Regions from separate parts of the Caproicibacter fermentans genome, predicted to be linked through region 1. Evidence: riboswitches for the same ligand, from Rfam matches in the RefSeq annotation. Region 1 holds a riboswitch; each other region holds the start of a gene.
The links. Region 1 has a riboswitch for cyclic di-GMP ahead of HCR03_RS16260 (cysteine-rich KTR domain-containing protein). Riboswitches for the same ligand answer to the same signal wherever they lie in the genome.
Positions count from the first base shown of each region.

Region 1 (4,209 bases):
TCTTGACCTCCTTGTAAGATGTATTTGCTTTTCCGCATGGTGTGGCTTGCTCCATAAAGAGACACCTCCATTCCAAACCATACCCATATAAAAATGACAGCCGCGCCGATTATAAGATAGAGCAGTCATACGGCTGGCGCGTTTCGGCGCGGCTGTCCCCTTGTTTCGATTTGCTTTTTATGTTTACAGACATTCCGGACGAACAGGCGGCGTACCTGTTACCATAGGAATCGCACCTCCCCCCATTCTGATGGCGGGCCGTTCTCATTGCCTGCGAGCGGTTTCGAGCCAAATTCCAAATTTGGCTCTGCACGCCTCGGACTGTGACTGAACGGAAGTTTCATTGCATACAGATGCTTGCCGCAGAGCCGCCCTGCGTCTGAAAGACGCTGTTCTGCTTACGGCGCTGATGTTTTTCGCTCCCTTTCCGTTACGCTGAAAATCAATCATCCCCTCTCCCGCGTAAGGAAAGATCGTGGCGCGCCCGCCGTCCGGCTCCCTGTATGCCGCTGCTTGCGGTATGTATCCGGCTTGTCCCTTATTCGATTTTCAAGGTTCAGCGAAGAATAAAAACATATCCCTCATAAGCCTTTTCATCTTCAGGGCAAAAGTTGCTCCCTTAAATGAAATTTTTGAGGACTGCCTCCATATTTTTCAGCGCCTTATTGATAGAACGTGAGATTTGACTTTTATTTACCCCTTCTGCCTTAGCAATGGCACTTTTGCTCATTCCCAAGAAGTAATGAGCATAGATGCGCTTGGCCTGCTTATCCGGCAAGGCGGCGATGGCAGCGTGAAGCTGCTCAGCCGTCACTTTGCGCTCATAGATTTCGCAGGGGGACAGGGACACGAACAGGATGTCACGCTCGATGCCGTCGCCGCGATCCAGAGAGTAATACGCCTTATGACGGTATCTCCGCAGATAGTAGGCGGCTTCGGCGTGTTCATAGGAATCCATGAGTGCCGCAACCTCGTCCGGTACCTCAATGATGCAGTCGGTGGTATAAAAATCGGGATAATAGTCCCGCAGATTGATCTTGACCATTTTCTTTTCCTCCGTTTCGATTTTTAGGCTTGGGCAAATCGAAACAGAGGATGGAGGGGAGCGGCAGAGGGGCTTTATATCACACCGCGTCTAACGTACCAGAAATATTTATCCAGAGAAAAGAAGATAAAAAACGTACCAAAGCAGAATATCCTCCGCATGGTACGTCGAAATTGATACAAATTACATACTATTATGTCATAGCTTGCATATGCAAGGTTAGAATTTATCCTTATGGAGCAATAACTTTTTTTAAGCGATTACCTTGGAAGATTGCCCATAGAATATTCAGGCCATCTGCTAAACTGCCACCTTTCTATAAAAGTGGTATTTTGGTAGTAAAAACAACATCTGCCAAAGCTCCTTTCAGTTTGCTTTGGCAGGTGACTCATTTGATTTTGGATGCATTAATATAACCCGCCAAAGCAGTCTTTTTTTTCTTGCCTTGTCCGGCTGTTATTTTTGTGAAATATGTTGCATGCAAATATGACGCACAACCACATTATGTAATCATCTTTTTTCTACTAAACTTAGATAAGAGGTGATACATAATGCACTATGACATGAAGCGAATGGGTACTATCATTCAAGGAGCCCGTATATCGCGCGGAATGACACAAACAGCGCTTGCTGACAAAATAGAAGTTTCTTTAAGAACCATCATTGCCATTGAAACTGGAAAACGAAATCCAACATTTGAGGTCCTTTATAAAATCATTCAAGAATTAAGTATTCCAGCTGATCTTATTTTTCGTCCCGAGGATGTAACTGGTACGCCAGAGCAGGAACAATTTATTCGGGAGTTCCGGGATGCTAACGAGCAAGAACAGCAAATTGCTATTGCATCAGCAAGAGGTATTTGGAAAGAACTCCGCCATGAAAACAAGGGATAGTATTTGAACTAACTTAACCACAAGTACAATCAACTTTATAGATCATGTACAAGGAGAGCCGATAACTGTGATTAATCTCACATGTTATCGGCTCTGCGTCTCAGCGGCTGGCTCTTTGATAACTGATATTTTCAGATGTCGTACATTTATTAGTGTCTCATGTTTGCACTTAGGACAAAATAGCGGAAAGTTTTTAAGGATTGTATCCTCACGGATTTTTAGACGTGTCTTGTTATTACAAACAGGGCATAATACCCATTTGATTTCCGTCGTAATATCACTCCTGTCATAGTTTTATCATTCATAATCAAAACATATCTTGACTCTATCCGGAGTGGCAGAGTCAAGATATGTTTTTTGCAACCAGACTATCATAGTACGTTTATTTACCTTAGACTCTTGGCTTTATGCCCCTGCCTTTCGGTCAGTTTGCCTTTTCTGATATTTAATTTTATATGCTAAATTAAGAAATTTGGACCTGCATTTTTTCAGTGTTATGCCTGCCAATTAAAGCAGCTCCGATTGCGCCGTTGAACTGCGGATAATTTGCCTTGTAAATATCGCACATCAGTTCATCTTCCAACGCAGATCGAAGAGCATCATTGTTAGCGCCGCCTCCGGTCATCATCACATCGCCATCCGACTTATATTTACGCGCCATTTTGGCGATACGGTTTGCCATGGCTATATGCATACCTGCAAGGATATCACTTCGGCTTTTCTTTTGAGCAAGAAGAGAGATCACTTCCGTCTGGGCGAAAACGGCGCAGGTGCTGTTGATTTGACAGGGGTCTGTACTCTCTTTCGCAAGCGAAGCAATCTGATCAATGGTAGTTTCCAGAAGATCAGCCACGACCTCCAAGAACTTTCCTGTTCCAGCGGCGCATTTATCATTCATTGTAAAATTAACGATATGTCCATCGGGGCCAAGGCTGATGATCTTGCTGTCTTGGCCTCCGATATCAATGATCAAGCGCGGATGCACGTTTTCAGGGGCTGTCAATTGTACACCGCAGGCATGAGCGGTGATTTCTGAAATTGTGGCATCTGCGAGGCCGATACTGCGCCTGCTGTATCCGGTTGCGGTGATTACGGCGATATCATTGCGTGTGATACTTTGGCTCGCATAGATCTTTTCCAGCAATTTGGCCGCAGTTTCCTCACAGTCGATGCCTGTTGGAAGAAGTTCAGCGCCTAAAACACAGTTATCCTTTATCAATGCCGCTTTCAGGTATGTCGAACCGGCATCCAGCCCCACATAATAGTTTCCCATGTATTTATCTCCTTTGTTCTATCAATTCAACAAACGCTTCCAGACGGATTTTTACCTGTTCTGCATCCTCGGCGGAGAAATCTGTTTCCACACGCAGAACCGGAATATCAAGCTTATCTGCCAGCTGTTCCACCATGGACAATTCGAAGTCGTAAGGCGTGCAGCCGCGCAGGATATGATAAATAACGCCCTCCGCTTTCGTCTGACGCAGTTTTTCTGTGAGACTGCTGAGGCGATCGTCCGTCTGCTCGAATACCGGACACGTACATGCGCAGACATATCGCGCCGTAAGCGCACGTAAGATGCCGTCTGTACTGTACTCATCAGGAACAACGGGGTCATATAAAAGCCTCCCCGCCATACACGTCTCGTCTCCGACAATCTGTGCCCCCAGACCTTCCATCAAAAACGGCAGTTTATAGTTTGGAAATGTAATGGGAGAGCCTGCGATAAAGATACGCGGCTTTTTCCTTTTCAAAGGCTGCATGGCAGCTGCTTTTTGGGAAAGTCCGGCATTTAGTATTTTCGCGTGCTGCGCCCAGCTTTCCGGCGTATCATAGCAATAGCTGTTCAGCACAGCCATAACCTGTGAACCCGTGACAGGCGGATTGTCGGATGAGAGCAAGCCGTATAGTTTATATGCTTCCTGCTGTGCCGCATTAATGCTTTTGCAGGATTCAATCAGTTTCCGGTTGGAGAACCTGCGGCCCGTTTCTTTGGAAATACTTTTCATGAGAGCATGCATGTTTTGCAGGTTCTGCGCAAAGCGTTCCTCCGACTTATCCATTTCAATTGGCAAGGGAATAACCGGAAGGTACTGCGACAAAAGCGCAGCGCTTTTTCGCTTGCCATCGCAGGTCATCGGCAGCACTGCCAGCCTGCACTGCTGATAGATCGGCATGACGCGCATTGCGTGAAAACCGGCAGTTGCCTTCAGGACTGGGCAGGCATCACGCGGGACGATCTCATCCCCGATCATCGCCGCAACGCTGTGCCCA
Region 1 covers NZ_CP060286.1:3,270,948-3,275,156, forward strand. The annotation lists gene HCR03_RS16245 (hypothetical protein) at 1-55, opposite strand, end outside; gene HCR03_RS16250 (sigma-70 family RNA polymerase sigma factor) at 620-1,045, opposite strand; gene HCR03_RS16255 (helix-turn-helix transcriptional regulator) at 1,597-1,938, shown strand; gene HCR03_RS16260 (cysteine-rich KTR domain-containing protein) at 2,023-2,214, opposite strand; cyclic di-GMP riboswitch class I at 2,294-2,382, opposite strand; gene HCR03_RS16265 (acyl-CoA dehydratase activase) at 2,402-3,211, opposite strand; gene HCR03_RS16270 (2-hydroxyacyl-CoA dehydratase subunit D) at 3,216-4,209, opposite strand, start outside.

Region 2 (4,209 bases), 590 kb from region 1:
CGCCGTCAAGGCACAGATTCATAATTTTAAAGCTCTTTCCGGCCACGCGGACCACAACGGACTTCTGCGCTGGATCGGCGCGTTTACGCAGAAACCCAGACGTGTGTTCGTCGTGCACGGCGAGCAGGAAATCTGCCGTGAGTTTACGGAAAACCTCAACGCCCTCGGCTACCAGGCCTATGCCCCGAATTTCCAGGCCGTTGCGGATCTTTTGAGCAATTCGATTGTGAATGAGGGCGTCGAACCCATGCATGCGAAGGCAAAGGCCAGAAGGGTTCAGGCCGCGTTCGCGCGTCTGGTGGAGGCTGGACGCCGTCTGACGCGCGTGATTCAGGAAAACGAGGGGGGCGCAAACAAGGACCTCGCAAAATTTGCGGATCAGATCAATTCGCTCTGTGACAAGTGGAGCCGCTGAAAGATAACGGAAAATGGCCCGCGCAGTGCGCGGGCCATTTTCTCTGCAGCCTATGTAGCCGGATTTTGAATCATTTGCATCTTAGAAGAAACGTCCTTCTGATTTTCCGCCGTGTTTCCGACATAAATATGGTACTGGTTTTTACCGTGGGCTTTTGAATAATACAGTGCGTGATCCGCTTTTTTGTATAGTTCCCGATATTCCGCTCCGTCTTCCGGATACAGGGACACGCCGACACTGCCGCTGACTCGGTACGAAGAGTCCTCAAGGCGGATTTCGCCGAACAGATTTTTGACCGCGTTCAGTTTTTCCGTTAGGGTGTCGGAGGAGGAATAGTCCTTCATAAACACAAAAAATTCATCGCCGCCGATTCTGCCCACGATATCGGAGCAGCGAAACAGCCCGGACAATTTCTGCGCAACCTGTGAAAGAGCCGTATCCCCCTGAATGTGCCCCAGCGTATCGTTGATCCGCTTGAAATTGTCAATGTCGATCATGATGGCGGCGTGGCGGCCGCTCTTTCCCGTCCCCGCCAGAAAATCCTCAATCAGAGTTTGGGTGAAGCTCTTGTTGTAAATGCCTGTCAAACCGTCTTTGCGCGACTGCTTTAAAATTTCCAGCTCCTGTTTTTTACGCTCGTCAATATTCTTGACGTAACCGATCACTTTCAGCCCGTCACCGGAATTCCCGCTCCGGATGACGGAAGAAGAAACCCATTTTAATGTGCCGGAAGGCAGCCGCTGGCGGTATTCAAGGGTGATCTCGGGGATTTGCGAAGCACGGAAAGTTTCCAGCAGGTTTCGCCGGTCGAAGGTTTGAAAAAATTTCTCTTGATCTTCTTCATAAACGGCATGATCCGCAATGCTGTGAATCATATCGTCAAACATTTCGGTGTTTAAGAATGAAAAAGCTCTTTGATAACCCTCAAGCCCGTAAATCAGACGGTTATGGGTCAAGTCCGCCTCAAAGATGCGTTCGCAGGTTAATTCAAGCGCGGACCTGTATATCTTTTCATTTTCATACAGCTGAATTTGCAGTCTTCGGCTTTCTTTCAATTCTTCCGTTTGATTTTCAACGCAGGTCATCAGACGGTTGAAAGAAACGGACAACCGATGAAAATTATCGTTTTCATCATAACAGGAAAATCGGGCGCGAAAATCACCCCTCATCGCCCGGTTGATCGCATCCAGAAAATCAGAGGTTGGTTTGTCTACATAACGGTACCAGATCGCCAAAAGAAGGACGAGTGAAACCAATGAGGAGAGGATCACGGATTCCGCCGCAATTCTATGGAATCCGTCTGTCAGTAACGCGGTCAGAATTTCGGACAATGAAAAACCTAAAATCAAAAACCAGAACGATTTCCCTTTCACGGAATGACTCCTCCAATCCATCACCGCATGAGAATTTGCGGTGAAAAGTGCAACCGGCTGGCATGCCCTGTCGGGTTTAGCCCCTTGGCTTTGCGTCTCCGTCTTTCGGCGGATTTGCCATTTTACTTATTGGCAGGAACTATTGCATAAGAAAAGTATAAATCACAAAAAGAATCTATGCAATATGTTTTTATCCGGAAAAGATAATTCTGGAGAAATAAACAAATATTTATTTACTCTGTTGGTTAATATTTCCTTTCTGATTTGGAAGTTTTTCTCTTGCCACGGCCAGCATCAGCTTGATCCTGTTTTCCTGGTTGACTCTGGTCGCGCTGGGGTCGTAATCGATTGGAACGATGTTGGAGCGCTCGTCAACGGCTTTGATTTTGTGGATCATACCCTTGCCGCAGATATGGTTCGGCAGACAGCCGAACGGCTGCGCGCAGACGATGTTTTCATAGCCCTGTTCGGTCAGCTCCATCATTTCGGCCGTCAGCAGCCAGCCTTCTCCCATTTTATCACCGTAACCGATAATGTCCTTGACAAGGCTTTTGGTGTGAGTATAAGGAGTCGGTGCAAGAAACTTTGGCTCGGTTTTGACCGCGTCAATCAGAATGTCCTGCATTTTCGTCAGGTAGTTCATCAGTTTTTGCACCACAAATTTTTTCGCCGGGCTTCCCCCGTACAGGCGGATGTCCTCCAGACGGTTGTCCACCTTGAACAGCGCGAAGCCCATAATACCGGGAACGTTGATTTCACAGTCCTGCCCGCGCAGAAATTCCTCCAGATTGTTGTTCCCCAGCGCAGCGTATTTCACATAGATTTCGCCGACGATACCGACTTTGACCTTTGGCGTTTTCCGAACCGGAACGGCGGCGAAATCTTGAACGATCGCGTTCAGGTTTTTCCTTTGTTCTTTCAGAGACAGGCCGCGGCCCCGGTTAAACTGCTCCGAAAGGTCCGCAATCCATTTTTCAACCTTTTGCCCGCTGTCACCCTTATTGATTTCGTAAGCCTCCGTCTGATTGTGCAGCAGCATCAGCGCGTCGCCGTAAACAACGCCTGCGACAAATTTCCGCACCATGGAAAGCGTGATCTGAAAGCCCGGGTTCCGTTCCAGAAACGACAGATTAAGAGAAATCACGGGAACCTGTTCCAGGCCGGCTTTCTTCAGCGCCTTGCGCAGCAGATGGATGTAGTTGGAGGCGCGGCAACCGCCGCCGGTTTGGGTTATAATCAGCGCGGTCTTGTTTAGGTCGTATTTTCCGGAATGCAGCGCGTCAATAAATTGCCCGATGACAAGAAGAGCAGGGTAACAGGTGTCGTTATGAACGTATTTGAGCCCCTCCTGTACGATGTTGGGACCGGTTGTGCTCAGCAGTTCAAAATGATAGCCGCAGTTTTTCATAACATTGACAATCAGCCGGAAGTGAATCGGCGCCATCATCGGACACAGGATGGTGTAATCCTTTTTCATTTCCTTTGTAAACAGAAGACGCCCCTGCTTGTTGTATTTCAGCTTTGCCATAGTCGCACCCCTCACGGTTCCAGAGCGGCGAACAGGCTGCGCAGCCTGATTTTCACCGCGCCAAGGTTTGTGATTTCATCAATTTTGATCTGCGTGTAGATTTTATCGCCCTCTTCCAGAATCCTTCGGACTTCATCGGTTGTAATCGCGTCGACTCCGCAGCCGAACGAAACCAGCTGAACCAGATTCATATCCGGTCTGGAACAGACGTATTTTGCCGCGGCGTACAGTCTTGCGTGATATGTCCACTGGTTTAAAACATCCGTATGTACTTTGCCGACTCTTCGGCTGACGATGTCCTCCGTAATGACGGCGGCGCCCAGACTGACGATCAGCTTGTCGATGCCGTGGTTGATTTCCGGATCCAAATGATAAGGCCGGCCGCTTAGAATAATGATCGGAAGCTTTTCCCGCTCCGCCTGCGCGATCATCTCGTCGCCCCTTTGCCGGACCTGTTCCATGTACCGGTCGTATTCGCCGTATGCCGCTTTCGCAGCGCGCTTCACTTCTCGCACGGTGATGTCAGGAAAGCTTTTTTGCAGAATGGCGTGCATTTTGACCGGGAAGTCGCGCTTGCGGTGAATGCCGACGTAATCGTGAATCAGGTTGCGGCCCTCGAGAGTGCTCATGTTGGCGGCGATCACTTCCGGATAATAGGCGACAACCGGGCAGTTGTAATGGTTGTCGGAGATTCCTTCGTCGAAGTTGTACGACATGCAGGGGTAAAAGATATTCTGAATCCCTTCGTCGATCAGCGCCTGCACATGGCCGTGCATCAGCTTCGCGGGGAAGCAGACGGTGTCGGACGGGATGGTGCTCTGCCCGTTCAGGTACAGTTCGCGGTCCGACATCGGGGAGACCACCACTTCAAACCCGAGGGAGGTAAAAAAGCT
Region 2 covers NZ_CP060286.1:3,856,126-3,860,334, forward strand. The annotation lists gene HCR03_RS19090 (MBL fold metallo-hydrolase RNA specificity domain-containing protein) at 1-415, shown strand, start outside; gene HCR03_RS19095 (sensor domain-containing diguanylate cyclase) at 466-1,788, opposite strand; cyclic di-GMP riboswitch class I at 1,834-1,917, opposite strand; gene HCR03_RS19100 (2-hydroxyacyl-CoA dehydratase) at 2,018-3,316, opposite strand; gene HCR03_RS19105 (acyl-CoA dehydratase activase) at 3,328-4,209, opposite strand, start outside.
Region 2: another riboswitch for cyclic di-GMP. It lies ahead of HCR03_RS19095 (sensor domain-containing diguanylate cyclase); the one in region 1 lies ahead of HCR03_RS16260 (cysteine-rich KTR domain-containing protein).

Region 3 (4,209 bases), 1.5 Mb from region 1:
ACTGTCACAGGCATAATGGGATTTTCCCTTGCGTACCACGAAGGATAACGGCTTATCAATAATCCGCGATTCCATTAGAATTCTGGAAACCTGTGGAATGTATTCTTCGGTCAAAGCCTTTTGCAACGCGATGGTCGAGGTGGATATAATGGTTGGCAACCTGCGTTCACTAAACAGATTATGGACTGTAACCGCCAATATGTAGGCATGGGTTTTTCCCGTTCCTACCTCGGCTTCGCAGAGAGCCAGCTTGTTTTCCTGCAAAGCCTGAAGCATTTCCAGCGAGAGGGCGGCCTGATTCTCCCGGTATTCCATCCCGTGTTTTGGCAGGATGCTTACAAAAATATGACGCAGAAGATTTCTTGCCCTACGGTCGGCGCTGGGCTGCGGCACATTTCTTTCCGCGTTCGCTGCCTGTGAAAGCATTTTGTCTATTGCCTTTTGATAGCCGCCTTCGTTCAGAGGATTTTGCCTTGAAAAAAGGCGTTTTGCCTTTAAGGTCGTTAATTCTATCATGCGGTAACTGTAGGTTTTTCCGGAATAGTATTCTAAAAGCACATAGTTTCCGGCCGACAGTACAATGCGTTCCTCAGGCCGGAATAGCCCTGCTTCATAAATCTTGTTTTGAATATCCGCCATGCAGACGGGTTTGTTCATAGCTTTTAAGCCTCCTTTGCTACCTAAAGGAGCGACACAAGAATGCGGCGGAAGCAGGAAAAGGGTTTGGAAGTCTGCTGACTTGTAAGCCTGTTCCGCCGCATGGTTTCTATCGCTCCCATAGATTACGATAGATTGGTTGCATCTAAAGCAAAGGTGTGGTAGGTGTCCCGGCCGGTATTGCCGAGCTCCATAAAAGCCGCCCCTCATTCTTTCTCAAATGAGGGTGATGCGTTTTCCCGGCCGTCCTGCCGGGCTGCTCAATGCGGTGAAGCGTTCAAAGCAGAAGTATCATGATCGCCGGCAGGGATTATCGCAATCCGCCCCACCACAGAGCGTAACAGCCGCAGACATTCTCGCTCGGAGGGCAAAGCCCTCGTCTTGGCGTGTCCCGGTATGTCGCTTGTTTCTGCCGGTAAAGTACCCATCACAACCGTATTCACTTTTCAACGTACAAGCGAAAGGAAATTCTAAAAGGTCCTTTCACCCAACGTCAAAAAACGAGGGGGGTGACGAGTCACTCACTAAAAAATTTTTTTAATTTTTTTGCTGACCACTGTAAGCTGTCCCATACGGCCCTTTGATGTACGGACTCTCTGTCTGCAATCTGGCGGATTGACAGCCCTAGATAGAAATGCAATAGGAACCGCCGCCTTTGCACCTCTGTCAAAAGGCCGCTTTCAAGGAGCTTCTGTGCGGCTTTCACGGCCTTTTTCACATCGCTTCTATGTATCAGCTCCGTATCAAGGAATACCGTGGCAAGTTGTTCCGTTTCTTCCAATCCGGTGATGCTGACATTCAGACGGCTTGTCCGATTTTCGGTTACGTCTTGCTGGTGGTAGATTTCATCCGACAAAGCTTTCAATTCCAAAAAATCCTGTTCAGTTTTATCGGGGTTTTCCGCAAGGTAATCCGATAGTGTGATTTCCACAATCCGATCCGCAAATTTATAGACAATGCCTTGACTGAACTTATTCAGAGCATAATCGTTTTCCTTATAATTTTTCATAGTCCTTTCCTCCGATCTGTTTTGCTGAAATGCAAAAACAGATCGGAGGGTGGACCACGGCAATATTTTATGAATCCAGGTCGATAACGGAGGAATTTTGTCGAAAATAAAGAATCAGCACTTTGCCCCCAAAAGCAAAGTGCTGATTCTTTGACATACTGATTTATTTGAGGAAGATATGTACGGAACCCGCCGTCTTTATTTCTGCCTCCCGGAAAGATCAGGGCAAATAGTCATACAAAACTCCTTACGCCATTTGCATACGGCGAGAGTCTTGTATTTAGAGCCCTAATTATCCGTCAAAAGCCGTAAAAGATGGCAAGAGCCTGCCCAAAAAGGGCAGGCTCTGCGAGGTTTTTGGCAGCCCGGCTATCATAACGCTTTGAAAGGCGCTTTAGACCCTCGGCTTTGCGTCCCTATCTTTAGATAGGTTTGCCCATATGCGTTTACCGTTTTTTATTAGATTTAGCATTAGACCACAGTGACATAGAAAGACTCTGACCGAGAATCCGAGCTTCCAGAACTATCTTTAGCAAATATTGTTACAGAAACTCTATATTCCCTTCCGGGAGTTCCGCTATAGTAAATCGTATTTCCATAATTGAAAGCATTGCTTCTCGTCATTCCACTGTCGCTTTGTGTAAAGGTCTTAACATATTGCCAATATGTACCTTCATTTTCATAGATTACTATACTTTCTGCGCCGATCTGTGCCATTTGATAATTTGCAACAACTGAAAACTCGACTGCTATTCGGCCATTCGACGCTGGCAAAGCATTTATCGAATATGAACTGATTTGATGACTTTCTTGCACTGCCGCATAAGCCGGAACATTCAAAGAAAAAGTAAACACGAGTAAGAAAACAAATGCCAAAATTTTATTCTTTTTCATTTTTTTTCCTCCTTAATAAATAGAATCAATCATTTTTTCTAACTCAGGAACGGATAATGTCGTATTAATAGAGCATTCTAGAGAGCCGACGTACCAAGCAGCAGTGATGAAATCATCATTATGAAAGATATAGTGCTCAATATTTCCTGACAAATATTTTTGGACGTCCTGTTCACCTTTTTCGAAATTCTTATTAATCCCTCCCTTATGTTGAATAATTGTTATGACGATGTCATCATCTCCATTCACATATGGTGCACTAAATTCAACATCACCAGTTTCGGGGTATTCCTGTACCCATACTTCTTGCAACTTAAATTCTGAAGGAATATCCTTTGGTATAACTGCTGCATTAATTCCATATTGACGCAATGCGTCCTGAAGGCTAGCATATTTACTTTTAATTTTATCGGAACTTGCCTGCTCAGAAGATGTCGAAGTCTGGCCAAATTTAAATTGTTCTGCTGTCCAATGACCAATCATCTGAAAAACACTACCATAACCGAGAACTGGAATAGATACCATCGCAATCAAGCAGGCTAACACTATTGCTGACATAATTACTGTACGGCGTAAAGTATATTGCTTTTTCTTTGCATTTTTTTTTTCTAACGGGACAACGGCAGGCGTAATTTTGTTATCCTTCAAAGCCTCTTCTTTATATAATAAATTTGTCTTTCCAACCTGAGTATTGTAGTAAGTCTTAAACTCATTCCATGCTTGATCTACATTGACCGTTTCATAATTAGACGATTCTTTCTCTTTCTTACAAATTAATTCTGTGATCTTCATGATATAGTCAGTGTCCAGTTTATCCTCATTTGTCGCTACAAAATTCTGTTGAAGCAATGATTCCAACTCTGGAACGCTGAGCTTTTCCAGCTCAATGTAAGAATTATCACATGTACTATCTGACATTCAATAACCTCCTCGTATAATAAGTTTTGTAGGGCGAAAACGCCCCAAAAATAGAATACCGGCAGGCTTTGAGATGCCCGTGATATAATGCTGTCAAGTCGGCAGGGACAAGCTCTAATTCCTCCTGTTGGGCCGTAAGGCTGCTTCACAGATAGTCTGTTCCCCTGAGCCGGAAGTTAGCTGCAAACTCATTAGCTGTTTGCCGGAAGCAAGGCCGCCCTTTTAGCAGTGAGGGATATCGCATTGGCCTTTTCCGGAATGATTCTAATACGCGAGGTTGCTGATGCTCCGGTTATCATGGGTATCTTAAAACCTGCCGACTTGAAAATCCCACTGTGGGGGAGGTGATATTTTTGAATCCACTTTACGTTGGCATTGATGTGAGCAGCAAAAATAACGTCGCTTACCTCATGAAGCCGGATGGAGCCAAACACAGCAGCTTTTCCGTGCAGAACAACCGTGGTGGTGCTAAACTGATGTCTGAGAGAATTGTGTCCGCACTTACCGCGATGCAGCTCAGCGACGTGATGATTGGCCTTGAGGCCACCTCCATCTATGGGGACTGCCTCGTTTATGCGCTCCGGGAAGATGGCAGATTGGGACGGTTTCAACGGAAGATCCATGTTCTCAATCCCAAGCAGGTCAGAAAGTTCAAGGAAGCCTATTCCGATCTGCCCAAGAACGATTTCGTGGATGCCTTCGTGATTGCCGACCATCTCAGATTCGGCAGA
Region 3 covers NZ_CP060286.1:1,754,129-1,758,337, reverse strand. The annotation lists gene HCR03_RS08705 (ATP-dependent DNA helicase) at 1-657, opposite strand, end outside; gene HCR03_RS08700 (RNA polymerase sigma factor sigma-70 region 4 domain-containing protein) at 1,175-1,666, opposite strand; cyclic di-GMP riboswitch class I at 2,023-2,113, opposite strand; gene HCR03_RS08695 (hypothetical protein) at 2,138-2,560, opposite strand; gene HCR03_RS08690 (DUF4367 domain-containing protein) at 2,573-3,478, opposite strand; gene HCR03_RS08685 (IS110 family RNA-guided transposase) at 3,832-4,209, shown strand, end outside.
Region 3: another riboswitch for cyclic di-GMP. It lies ahead of HCR03_RS08700 (RNA polymerase sigma factor sigma-70 region 4 domain-containing protein); the one in region 1 lies ahead of HCR03_RS16260 (cysteine-rich KTR domain-containing protein).